One region of the Wansuia hejianensis genome, then DNA from elsewhere that is predicted to be linked to it. Evidence: riboswitches for the same ligand, from Rfam matches in the RefSeq annotation. Region 1 holds a riboswitch; each other region holds the start of a gene.
The links. A riboswitch is a leader RNA that binds a small molecule or an ion and turns the genes downstream of it on or off. The one in region 1 is predicted to bind cobalamin.
Positions count from the first base shown of each region.

Region 2: it holds a riboswitch for cobalamin, as region 1 does, so the genes downstream of both, H9Q79_RS03970 (energy-coupling factor ABC transporter permease) here and H9Q79_RS15535 (TIM barrel protein) in region 1, are expected to answer to the same signal.
Region 3: it holds a riboswitch for cobalamin, as region 1 does, so the genes downstream of both, H9Q79_RS01215 (class I SAM-dependent methyltransferase) here and H9Q79_RS15535 (TIM barrel protein) in region 1, are expected to answer to the same signal.
Region 4: it holds a riboswitch for cobalamin, as region 1 does, so the genes downstream of both, H9Q79_RS04030 (cadherin-like beta sandwich domain-containing protein) here and H9Q79_RS15535 (TIM barrel protein) in region 1, are expected to answer to the same signal.

Region 1 covers NZ_CP060635.1:3,392,694-3,395,804, reverse strand. Annotated here, with positions in the region: gene H9Q79_RS15540 (adenosylcobinamide amidohydrolase) at 1-556, opposite strand, end outside; gene H9Q79_RS15535 (TIM barrel protein) at 546-1,526, opposite strand; cobalamin riboswitch at 1,933-2,127, opposite strand; gene H9Q79_RS15530 (hypothetical protein) at 2,221-2,361, opposite strand; gene H9Q79_RS15525 (DUF3783 domain-containing protein) at 2,385-3,111, opposite strand, start outside.
Region 2 covers NZ_CP060635.1:846,381-849,491, reverse strand. Annotated here, with positions in the region: gene H9Q79_RS03975 (leucine-rich repeat domain-containing protein) at 1-353, opposite strand, end outside; cobalamin riboswitch at 499-684, opposite strand; cobalamin riboswitch at 1,301-1,487, shown strand; gene H9Q79_RS03970 (energy-coupling factor ABC transporter permease) at 1,638-2,390, shown strand; gene H9Q79_RS03965 (energy-coupling factor ABC transporter substrate-binding protein) at 2,387-2,704, shown strand; gene cbiQ (cobalt ECF transporter T component CbiQ) at 2,739-3,111, shown strand, end outside.
Region 3 covers NZ_CP060635.1:265,425-268,535, forward strand. Annotated here, with positions in the region: gene H9Q79_RS01210 (methyltransferase domain-containing protein) at 1-1,077, opposite strand, end outside; cobalamin riboswitch at 1,301-1,477, shown strand; gene H9Q79_RS01215 (class I SAM-dependent methyltransferase) at 1,655-2,404, shown strand; gene nikB (nickel ABC transporter permease) at 2,444-3,111, shown strand, end outside.
Region 4 covers NZ_CP060635.1:864,627-867,737, reverse strand. Annotated here, with positions in the region: gene H9Q79_RS04030 (cadherin-like beta sandwich domain-containing protein) at 1-1,904, opposite strand, end outside; cobalamin riboswitch at 2,271-2,454, opposite strand; gene H9Q79_RS04025 (cadherin-like beta sandwich domain-containing protein) at 2,632-3,111, opposite strand, start outside.

The DNA of each region.
Region 1 (3,111 bases):
TCGCCGCCGTTTTCGCCTCCGTACAGGATACCAGAGCCCGTGCCAGAGCTCCTTCCGACAGATCCGCATCAATATACAAAATAATATTTATGGTTCCTGGTTTTACTTGATAAGATGCCTCAGACTTTTCATGCCAGGTCGCCGGGTCGCCGATCCGCCCGGCATTATTTTTAATACCTCCGGTCACTATGGCTGTCACAGAAAAATCTTCGTATGACATCGTCTGAACAGACACATTGTCCATACTGGCAGCCGTAGACAGCCCCGAACAGTGTTCCGGGTCCAGACCCAGATCCTCCAAAGCCAGGATATCCATGTGTTCCCGGTAGGTATCCGCCCGCATAGTGCAGGCCATACCCGGACCCGGATTGCCGTCATTATTAAATACAGCCCGCAGGTCTGTACGGTATCCTCCATTGTTCGGTCCGGTACTCAGCACCTTGCGCTTCCCTTTAAAACAAACAACCAGTGATTTTTTATAATGATGTACTTCGTCTCCACCAGGTAATTGAAATATTTTCATGATTTTATTCCCTTTCAATCTCTTACACTCCATCAACCATTACTCCAAGGGCCTCACACTGTCTCAGCAGCTTTTCCTCATGCTCCTCCCTGTCGCTGGTAATCAGTTCATAAGTCAGATAATCCGGTGCAACTGCCTCTATAATTTCACGGACTCTTGGCGTGGTAAAGGGGAAATGCCCGTCAATCTGAAATACATGTTCATAACAGGCGCTTACCCGCTCTTTGTGTGTCTTAGGCATTTCATCCCTTTTTTTCAGCAAATCTTTAACATACTGCCCGGTCAGGCTCTGATTCAAATGTATTCCTTTCATATAGGGGATCATATCACTGTGCGCACGCACCATATCCAGGATATAATCAACAGCTTCTTCCTGTGCCGCAAGCTCCAGATTCGTATGCATCAAATGTCCCGTATCCAGCATGATCCCTTTTTTAGGATAATGGATCTGATCCAGAAGCCGCCTGGTAATCTCAGGCCTGGTAAGAGTCAACCCTGGCCACCAGAGATTTTCCATTAAAAAATCAAATTCATAACCCTTTCCATCCAGCAAGTCGTTCACCAGTTCCGCAGTGTAATCCACTACCTCTTCATCCGTGTGACTGAAAGTGTATGTAAAAAGCTCTGTCATTTTCACATCACTAACATGAAATACAACATAAGAAGCCCCCAGTCTCCTGGCCGTCTCCAAATCTTCGGTCAGAGGTTTTATCATCCCTTCCCGCTCCAGACTGCCAAATACCTCCTCTGCCTGCTTCAGCGTGTCATATTCCGCTTCCAGTGCAGCCATGTCTCCTTTCCACAGGTCAATCCATTCATTAAAAAACCTCAGATGAACTCCTACAATATCTTCTGACGGAAAAAAATCCAGCTTCCCGCCAATACAATGCATCAGTTCAAAACCATCACAGCAGAACCTGCGCACGAAATCAGCAGCATCTTGTCCATCCTTGTAACGGTCTGTATCAAAACTGCAATCCGTAATGTTAATCATCTTTTTCATCTGTCCCGTACTCCTGTACCACTGTTTTTTCCGCTCCTGCTCATAGTTTCCCGCTCAAACACCTCTGGCCCCCACAGGGCATACATTATGGGGTGCCCTGCGTTTTTCCCAGCAGGAACAACTTTCTTCTGTGCAGTTATCTGCAAAAAAAAAGCTCCCGCTCAGGGAGGATAACAATTAAAGTGGGGAGAATGACTTCGGCGCCCGATCGCTGTCAAGCGGAAAACCGGACCATCATTCGTTGCGGAGGAAAATGATGCGGTATAAACAGTGTACCCGACTCCGAAGTATCTCACCCTGCCGTTTAAACGGTGCATAAATCCCGCTCGAAGGTTCCCGGCTGAGTGAATACTCTATCAGGCATTCCATATCTGATGGATAGATGGAAAACTTTGCTCGGAAGCTTCAACCTTATACGGAACAAGCAGGTTTCCTGGCTTACAGATCATCGCGTGACGCCCCTTCTCATATGTAAAAACATACAATGGATAACCGCGTCGTACTCCCTGATTACAGTGACCGGATCGCTCGGGTTTCTCACCCAATTCCCTTTTCACCGACATGATTCTCATGCAGATGCACTTGCAACGTTGATATGGAATTTATACACAACATAATATTACCATCAGACATACTCTCTGTCAAGACATCTCATGTATTTTTTATGGACACAAAGAATCCACTTATAGTTAAATTATGGTTTTATGGCGAGAGGATGATAGATACCCGCTGCTTTTCTGGCTGTTCCAGACGGTACAACGGCTCTCGCCAGCAAGCTGGCGCGCCCCTGTTCCGCCCCGTCTCCCGCCAGCCTTTCGTCCGGGTATCCAAACACCTCCCCTCTCACCGGCCAATATTTTATTTCATTTTTTTCTTCCGAACGCCCATGACAACGGCTCCGGCCCCGCACATGAGGACTAATGCGCTCCAGACAAGCAGGGAGGTTCTGTCAGAGGTGTTTACGGAGGAGGAGGTTTTCTTCCCTGAGGTCAGCGCCGCTGCAGGCATCACCGAGGGACTCACAGACGGTATCTGTGCCTGACCGCCGCTTTCGGCCTGTCCGGGTCCGCCCTGCTCCGCTTTACCGGTTGTGACAGCCAGTATGGCCATATCGCTGCGTCCCACCGGGCTGACGGCGTACATTTTAACCGTATAGGTGGTTTCTTCTTCTAAGCCTTCAAGGTATGCGGAAGTATCCTGACCTCCGCGCTCATAAGTTTTCACCAGCTGTTCACCGGCATATACAACAATACTGTAATTCTCCGGAGCCGGACAGTTATCGGCAGCGGAGGCGGCTGCCCAGTTCAGCTGGATACCCTGGTTTCTCACCATAACGGACACGTTTGGCCTCTCAGGGACCTGCAGCTGAGCTGTCAGTTTACCAAACATATTTACGCCTGTCACAGTAACCGTATTTGAAATCAGACTCTCTGCAGGCACTCCTGTCAGTGTCTGGCTTTTTTCACCGCTGCTCCAGCTGTATTCATATTCTGCGTCCTCCGGGCCATCCTTAACACGGACAGTCATGCTATAGGCGCCGCTGTTTTCTTTTTCAACTGTAATAACGGCAGTTCCCTCTATTTCT
Region 2 (3,111 bases), 1.4 Mb from region 1:
TTTCGAAATATTACTGTCTGCAGCCTTTTGTTGTTCTGAAATGCTCCTGACTGTATTTTATAAAGAGAAGATGGAAAGTGAAGCTTTTTCAGCTTGCTGCAGCCACTGAAGGCTCTCTTGTCAATTTTTCTCAAATTCTCCAAACGGACAGTATTCAGGGAAGTACATCCCATAAAAGCCTCTTCACCGATCTGCCGGATATTTTCCAGATTAGCAGCCTGAATCCGAATATTATTTTTCATCGCATATTTTACAATTTTAGTATCCTGGCTGTCCATCGAAAACACTTTTTCTCTTAATGCTTTTTTCCCTGCCGCTTTGCTGCAGCGGCTTATCACCATTACACCCTCCATCTCAAATCCCTCCCTCAGGTAGCCCACATCTTTAGGATTAATCTTCAGCACAGGCAATGCACGTGATCACTGCCCAAAACTCATATGGCAAAAAAGGGTACAAAAAAGAAACGTCCTCTTGCCTTAGACATTTTCAAAGCTCACAGTGTGCATATCACCCACGTTTTGTGTTCTGGCTTTGGTTCACCCGCAGAATGCGCCTTCCCAGAATTTCTTGACCCCAGTGGCATTTGTGCATTCCTTGTCCCCATTCACAGCTCGGAAGATGAGTCGCTTTACAACGTTTCCTTTAAACAGAGATAACTCTCTGACCGTGGTGCAGCACTGCCCGCTCTTATTCAGATGCGGAGTATATGATTTTATTTTTTGCAATAAGAACAGCCGTTAAGCAAATATTATTCCAGGGCCTGCAAAGCTGCCTTTTATTACAGATAATCACTGCAAGTACAAAGAGCCCGGCTTGCCGGACTCCCGCGCCGGAGCGCTGCCGCCTCAGCGGCCATATTTCCTTAGCGCGCGTGTGCATCCCCCGGAAGGTTTTATTTCATAGGAGGAACTTTCCTATGAAACAAAAAAACTTCTCCTAAATTGGAGAAGCTCTGCTAAATTCAGTCTGTGCGTACTTCTCCTACACCGATCATATCCTCCTATCGATGTATTCTTAGAGAAAACAGTAGGTAATTGTGGGCTTTCCACACAATCGGGATCCCTCCCGTATGGCTCCGTAATTTCACCGGATTCCCTATTATCGCCTTCCGCCGGCAGACTGTATCCTGTTATTATTCAATTGCAAAAGATCAAAATATCAAACTTTTGATCTTATTTATGATACCTTCATTTTATTAGAAAGTCAAGAATATTGTGAAATAATTGTGTATTGAATTTTTGTAAAACCGGATGGGCCTGCGTTTACAGCTTGACAATCAAACATTTTGCCGATATACTAAAGTCAATTAAATGCAATGAGGTGTCTGTGTTTCATTCCACAGGATAATAGGGAAGCCGGGTTAGAATCCCGCACGGTCACGCCGCTGTAATTGCGTAGTCTTTGCCACATATGTCACTGGGCAACCGGGAAGACGGTAAAGATGATGATGCATGAGTCAGAAGACCTACCCATTGTATGTAATTATGCCATTGTTACGTGCGATGACAAGGCGTAAGACAGCCCGTTTCCGGCTGTCTGGGCCCATCTAAATCCAAGCAGTCAGATGCGGCTTTTTTTGTGCGCAAATTGCGTGCCGCCGGAAGAATGGAGCCGGCTCAGAATGAAAGGAGAAATGTATGAGCAAGAAACAAAAGAAACTCGTTGTACTGGCCGCCGCCCTGGCCCTCTGCTTCGGCATTGTGCCTGCTGCCAATGCCATGCACATTATGGAGGGATACCTGCCGCCGTCCTACTGTATCCTCTGGGGAGTAATCTGTATTCCCTTTTTACTGGCAGGATTTTTTAAGATTAACAAGACGGTGAAGGAAAACCGGAGAGCCCTGACGCTGATCGCAATATCCGGGGCGTTCATCTTTGTTATTTCTTCATTGAAGATCCCGTCAGTAACCGGGAGCTGCTCTCATATGACCGGAACCGGGCTCGGGGCAATTCTCTTCGGACCGGCTACCGTCAGCGTTTTGGGAATCATTGTCCTGCTGTTCCAGGCGATCCTGCTGGCACACGGCGGACTGACCACCCTCGGCGCCAACTGCTTTTCTATGGCAATTGCCGGACCCCTGGTATCCTTCGGTATCTACGCTGTCTGCAGAAAATGCAAGGCGAACCGCAGAATCAGCGTATTTCTGGCTGCCGCCATCGGTGATCTTTTTACATACTGTGTAACCGCCTTCCAGCTGGCAATCGCCCATCCTTCAGAGGCGGGCGGCGTCGGTGCATCCTTTGGAAAATTCCTTGCCGTCTTTGCACCCACCCAGGTGCCGCTGGCAGTGATCGAAGGCATCCTGACCGTTGTAATCATCATCGCCATGGAGTCCTTCGCAGCGAAGGAACTGAAGTCCATCGGCTTTATGAAGGAGGCAGCAGAATGAGTAAGAATAAAAAGACTGTAATCATCTTATTAATAGTAGCCGCTTTAATTGCCATCATCCCGTTTTTCGCTCTGAGAGGCGCCGAATTCGGCGGTTCCGATGACGCCGGAAGCCAGGTTGTGGAAGAAATGTCTCCTGGTTACGAACCATGGTTTACCCCGGTTCTGGAATCAGCCATCGGCGGAGAGCTTCCCGGTGAGATCGAAAGCCTTCTCTTCTGCGTGCAGACCGGCCTGGGAGTGGGGATTCTCTGTTTCTTCATCGGCAGATTTTATGAACGCAAGAAGCTCGGCAAAGTGAGCGAGGAACTATAGGCAAGCTGTATAGAACTCCAGAGGAATTCATTCCATGATAGTGATCGATAAACTATGTTACAACTCTAAATTAAGGTATGTGAACGCCGGTGAGAAATTTGCTTTCGCGCTGATCACACTCTGTATGTGTATCATCAGCCGTTCGATTCTCATGGCTGTTCTCGTCCTTATAGTGAACGGGATTCTGACAGTCGGAAAGGGCGGAATCCCGTTCTTCCGTTACTGGAAGCTGCTGATGATCCCCCTGGTATTCCTTCTGTTGTCCACTCTCGCAATACTCATCAACTTCTCAAAAACACCGCTGGACGCTTATGCGATTCCAGTCGGCAGCATTTACATCACCAGCAGCTGGCATTCCGTATACGGCGGGCTGCAGTTGATTTTCACCGCCCTGGCCAGCGTCTCCT
Region 3 (3,111 bases), 820 kb from region 1:
GAAACTGCTGAGAACCTTGGCATAGCGGACTTCCAGAGCTTGTTCCTCGCGGCGGTGCTGCTTCTGTCCCTCAGGGGTCAGCGTCAGGAGCATACTGCGGCGGTCTCTGGGATTGGGCATTTGGCGGATATAGCCTTTCGCTGCCAGCTGTGCCAGTATCCGTGTGACCGTCTGTTTAGGGATGAAAATATATTCGCTCAGATCGCTGGGCCGCAGGCCCTCCGGCTGATACATGAGCAGGTCCAGAATCAGATACTCGGTATCTTTATTGTTGCCAAATTGCCTCTGTTCCCGGTAGAACAGCTGATTATGCGCCTTAAATAACTGAAAATCATAATCTGTGTCCTCCAATTCCTCAGGGCAGGCGGGCTTCACAGTAAAAATAGAAAACAGCGGATGACTGTCAGAGGACTTCGAACTGCCATGGGGGTTTAATCTGCCGCTTATATTTCTGATACATTCACAATGTACAAATCCCAGATTCCGGAGCGTGGCGATATCCCATTCCGGCCGTTGGACGTAACTGATCGGAAGGAGAGAAGTGTAGGCATGGCATTCAGCAAAAAGGGCTTTCTCATCCGGTGTTGCCCCAAGCCCCTTGAAAGCATCTCTTCCATAATCGGCGTCACAGTTAAAGAAGCAGCCGCCTGGTTTCAGCACCCGGAAGATTTCCATATAGACTCGCCGGGGGTCCAACACAGTCCATATAGTGTTGCGGCAGATGACCACATCGAAAGAACCACTGGGAAAATCCATCTGGTGGGCGTCCATCTGGAGAAAGGTCAGAGAATAACCAAATTCAGACGCAGCTGCCCGCGCCCGCTGAAGCATGTGACGGGAGATATCTACAGCTGTTACCTTATGCCCCAGGGAAGCGCATACGATTGCCATAAAACCGGTGGCTGTACCGACATCCAGAACCTTTAACGGCCGGTCGGAGGAAGGCAGAACAGCTTTCATTTCAGCCTGCCAGAATTGAAATTCCCTTCCGTGAAGATGCTTATGCCGCATTTGGCCATAACTGGTCGCCCGAATATCCCAGTAAACAGTGATGCGGTCCTTTAGATTTATGTCCATGAGTAAAACTCCTTTGGTGTCTGAGTAATTTACAATATTAGATTAGCACAGCAACTAAAGAAAAACAATCATGGTTTTGCGGCGGATCTTTGGATAGATATCCGGACTTCGGAACAAAATCATAATTTGTTGACAAGTTTTGAGGGTTGTGTTACTATTAATGTACCGAATGGGACTAAATGACAATTACATAAAGTGATAAGCGGATAAAATGCCTGCAAGAGATTGCAGTTTCGCAGAAAGCTGTTGGCTTTCTGGCGATAGGGAAACAGGTGTAAATCCTGTGCAATGCCGTTGCTGTGAGAGTGGAGCGTGTCTCAATAAGCCACCGGGGGACTGGGAAGGCGGGACTACGTGAGGAGGCTCAAGCCAGAATACCGGTTTTATCTGTTATTTTCAAGCTGCGAGCCACAGCTAAGAAAATTCTTTTTTGCAAAAGCCGGAATGCTTTTGTGTTTTTATGAGTATGGAAAAACCTGAACGTTTAAAAAGGATATGTCTGTGGACATGTCCTTTTTTTGTAAATGATTTTGCGGGTGGTTAATTTGCGAGGGATATTTTATTACAGGAGGAATGTATGAGTTGCCAAAAGGAGATTCAGGAATATTGGAATGCCAGATCAGGGGATTTTTCGGAAATAAGCAGGGAGGAGCTGGAATCTCCGGAAGCGGGACAGTGGATAGAGTATTTTTCAGGGATATTGCCCCATCCGGAGGAGGGGAAGGCAGTCCGGGTGCTGGATTGCGGCGCGGGAGCCGGATTTTATACGGTTTTGCTTGCAGAGTACGGATGCCGGGTCACTGCTGTGGATTACAGCCAGGGCATGGTTGAGCAGATAAAGGAAGCGTTGAAAAAGAGGGAACTGGAGGCGGATGTTTTTCAGATGAATGTTCAGGAGCTTCATTTTCCGGATAATACCTTTGATGCTGTTGTGAGCAGGAATCTGTTCTGGAACCTGGAGGAACCGGTGAAGGCCTACAGAGAGCTTTATCGGGTATTAAAACCGGAAGGGGTGCTTATGGTTTCGGACGGGAACTTTTATCTGCACCTATATGACGGGAGGTACGCATCTGCCCGGGAGGAACAGCAGCGTTTCAGGCCGGCAGGATGCCATGACAGGCACAACGAAGCTAAGGTAGACTATTCAGTCATGGAAAAAATAGCGGAATCACTTCCCCTGAGCAAAAGACAGCGGCCAGATTGGGATCTGGAGCAGTTAATAGGGCTTGGTTATGAGGAGATCCATACAGAAATCCATTACTACAACGGCAGAATAGGGCGGCAGCTGCCTGTATCTTTCAGAATTTCCGCAAAAAAGCAGAAGTAATATGTCCATACACCGGCATACAGGAGAGGAGGCAGGGAATTGCTGCGGTATATCATGAAGCGTATGGCAGCGTTAATTATCATATTATTTGGGCTGTCTGTGCTTACTTTTTGTCTGACCAACATTCTGCCGTCAGATCCGGCTCAGCAGATGCTGGAAAGCATGGGTGCGGGGAGCGATCCGGAGGTAATCGGCAAAATTAAGGAAGAATACGGGTTGGATCAGCCTCTGGCGGTTCAGTATAAGAACTGGCTGGGAGGCGTGCTGCATGGAGATTTTGGGGATTCGGTTAAATATGGGCAGCCGGTTTCGGAAATCCTGGCGAGGAAACTTCCGAATACAATAAAGCTGGCCTGTTCCTCTTTTCTGCTTATGCTTGTCATTGCGCTGCCGCTGGGCATCCTTTCGGCAGTTTACCATAATAGAATTGCAGATTATATCATCAGGTTTCTGGCTTTTATCGGAGAGGCCATGCCCAGCTTTTGGATTGCCCTGCTGTTGATCTATTTGTTTGCTGTGAAGCTGCATGTCCTACCGGTGGGAGGATCAGAAAGCATGAAGCATTTGATCATGCCTGCTGTCACGCTGGCGCTGGGCATGGCGGCCTCTTATATCCGGCGGATACGTGCGGCTATGCTGGAAGAAATGAGTGAGCCTTATATCATGGGGGAGCTGTCCCGGGGCGTGTCCAGGAAGCGAATTGTTCT
Region 4 (3,111 bases), 1.4 Mb from region 1:
TCCAGACAATAGAGGCTTCCTGAACGGCCGCAGGCGTAAAGATATTTCTCTCCTGTATAGACGCCTGTCCGGTAATAGCCTCCTTTATCATACTTTCTCCAGACTGCAGATTTTTCTTCCTCTGCCTGTTCAGGCTCCTCATCCGCCGTTGAAATGCAGACCAGGTTGCCATCCGCAAAACCGGCGTACAGATAGCCTGAATCATACCGGAGCGCTGTGGCTGCATTTCCGCCGACTGTATCCACATAAACCCATACAGATTCCAGCGTGCTTGCATTAAATGCCTGTACCTTTCCATCATTGAGCGGAACAAAAAGCATACCTGCCGCATAGAGCGGCTTATTAAAGGAACTGTTTCCTTTTGCAGCCATTTTGACACTCCGGATCATTTCACCAGTGGCTCGGTCAAGATACATCAGGGTCTCTCCGCAGAAACAACAAATATAATTTTCCACCAGTATACCGTCGCTCACGCTGTTGCTGTAATCCGCATTGGAGCCATACTGCTGCTTCCAGCGAACCTCTGCATTGTCCAGGGATGAAGGTGTGGGAGCATCTGTGATGTTCTGGTTGTCTGCGTTTTTCCAATAGCCGCCCCACTCCGCATCCAGTTCTTCAAACTGACTCTCTGAAATTTTCTCCAGGCTGAAGCTCTTCTCTTCGTCCCCTTCCATGACAAAACTTCCATTCTGAGTCTGGTATTCCTGCGCAGAAACGGTATAAGTATACGTTCCTCCTTTAATCAGTTCATAGCGTCCGTCTACCGGGTCGATCTGTACTTTATTCTCATCATAGACGGCAAACACCGCGTCCGCTGGTTCCGTATCAACGGTCAGATAACATATTTCATCCACATACACTGTCAGCACATATTCATAAGGCACCGACTGCACTCCGTCACCCGCCCGCAGCACCGCGATGACCTTCGCGCCTGCAAGCGGCAGCGTATAATTTCCGCCTTCAGCCGCCTCACCGTTTACAGTCAGTTCTGTGCTGCTCTCTTCAGCCGGCGTCATGTGTATCTGTATCTGCGACTGGGAAGAGGGTACGTGTACAGAGTATTCAAACACGTTCTTTTTAAAATCAGGCGTAAAAGCCAGTGGCTCTCCCTTTTCGTCTGTCAGCTTCAGGTCACCCAGGTAAGAGCCTCTGACAATATGGAACAGGTACGTTTCCTTCTGCTCCCCATAAACTACATCAATCACCAGTTCCTTCGGTTCCGTATCATAAGCCCGAATCAGCCGGCCCGCCGTGCTGCTGGACAGTGAAGTTGTCTCGTCAACCGGCAGGTCTACGGAAACCTCCTCCCCGCTGTAGACATCTGTGAAATATGCGGTAATCTTTGCTTCCTCCGTCACATCATCTCTAAGCTGAGGCCTTACGTAAACCACATTGGTGTTTTCGGGGATCCGCAGTATGTATTCCTGCTCCCCTATAGCGCTTTCCCTCAGTTCATATCGGTTACTTCCTGAGCTGTTCTGCATGAACAACGCACTCTCCAGCATTGGGTCCTGAACAGTTACCAGCACCGGGCAGGCAGCGGTAAACCCTCCTGCCGACACAGTTATTACTGCTGTTCCTCCTGCACCTCTGGGAGCCGTCACAACCGCTTCCAGCCCATTTCCAGATACCTGGGCAACTGCGGGGTCGTCCGTACTCCAGACAATTTCCGGATTCTCTGAGGTGTCTTCCGGCAGAAGTGCAGCCAAAAGCGCTTTTTGCTCCCCGGTTTTCATTACGAGACTGGAGCGGTTCAGCGTAATCCCCTCCAGCAGAACCGTTTCAGCTTCCCCATCTGATCCGGCTTCTGCAAACACGTCTGAAGGCTTCCAGAAAAGCACCGATACAACGGTCAGCATGGCAAGCGCTCCCGCAAGCAATCTTTGATACCTTTGTCGCCTCATCCTTTTCCTGTCCTCCGTTTCCTGTCTTACGCACTTTAAGATTTGATGTGCAGCCGGGACAGTCTGCCCCTCTCCACATCATCAGCTTTCTTCCCATATGGCCTTGCCATACAAAAAAGCCTCTCCGAAGAGAGGCTTTTTACATATATCCAACATACAGCCGCACTTCTCCCCATGACTAAAACGATTTTCACGTTCTTCATGAGACAGTAGGTGCGGCGGGCTGTCCGCTCGGTCAGGCTGAATCTCCTGCACGGCACCGGGATCTGACCGGCTTTCCTTTTAACGCTTATGCGCGGCTGTTTCATATTATATTTTCAAGAAAACACACAAAAAAACAAATCTCCGCTATGCTTTCGGATATTTGCCCTATGATCTCCAGTTGCTTGTATTCTGGCTTAAAGTACAAACCTACTCGCCGTCCCTTCCCGGTTCCCCAGTGGTTATGACAGCTTTCGTCCTTATTACAGCGGAGATAAACCGCGCCGGACTCTCACCGGCCTTCCCGGAATGAATGTCTATCCATTCCACAACTGTACAAACGATCCATATTCTCTTGTCAACTGTTCATTTCAATAATAAACGATATCTTCTTTTTTGTCAATGCTATTTTCGTGTTCTAAACCTGCCGGGGTGTACGGGTCCCGTTCATAAAATTGAGGGGGCAGCAGACCCTTCAGTGCCGCCGCTCCCCCTGTAAACATTTATAAATCACAGTCCGGACTTGTCATTTTTCTCCGGCCGCTACCTGGTCAAGCAGCTGTACCACATCTGTGATATCTACTTCTCCATCACCGTTCATATCGCCAATTGACAGTTCAACCGCTTCCCCGGCCGCCACCCGGTCAAGCAGCTGTACGACGTCTGTGATATCCACTTCCCCGTCCTCATTCAAATCTCCCAACATCACGGACGTGGGAATATCGGCGCTGCAGACGGCAGAGACACCATCGTTTTCTGTTTTCAGGACCATATACACCTTCATCGCGTCTCTGGACAACCCTGTTAAAGCCAATCGGTTGCTTCCTGCCGCTGCCTCTGTCTTCAGGCCTTCACTCTGAATCCTGTCAGCGTCCGGCGCCTCCGCGTCTGCTGCCTGCACCAGATAATACAGCTCGCCTGCCTGGCCTGCGCTGACCGTCAAATCAGCCGAAGAGGATTTCCTGTTCGTAACGGCACCTTCCGCCAGCGTTAACTGAACCTTCGT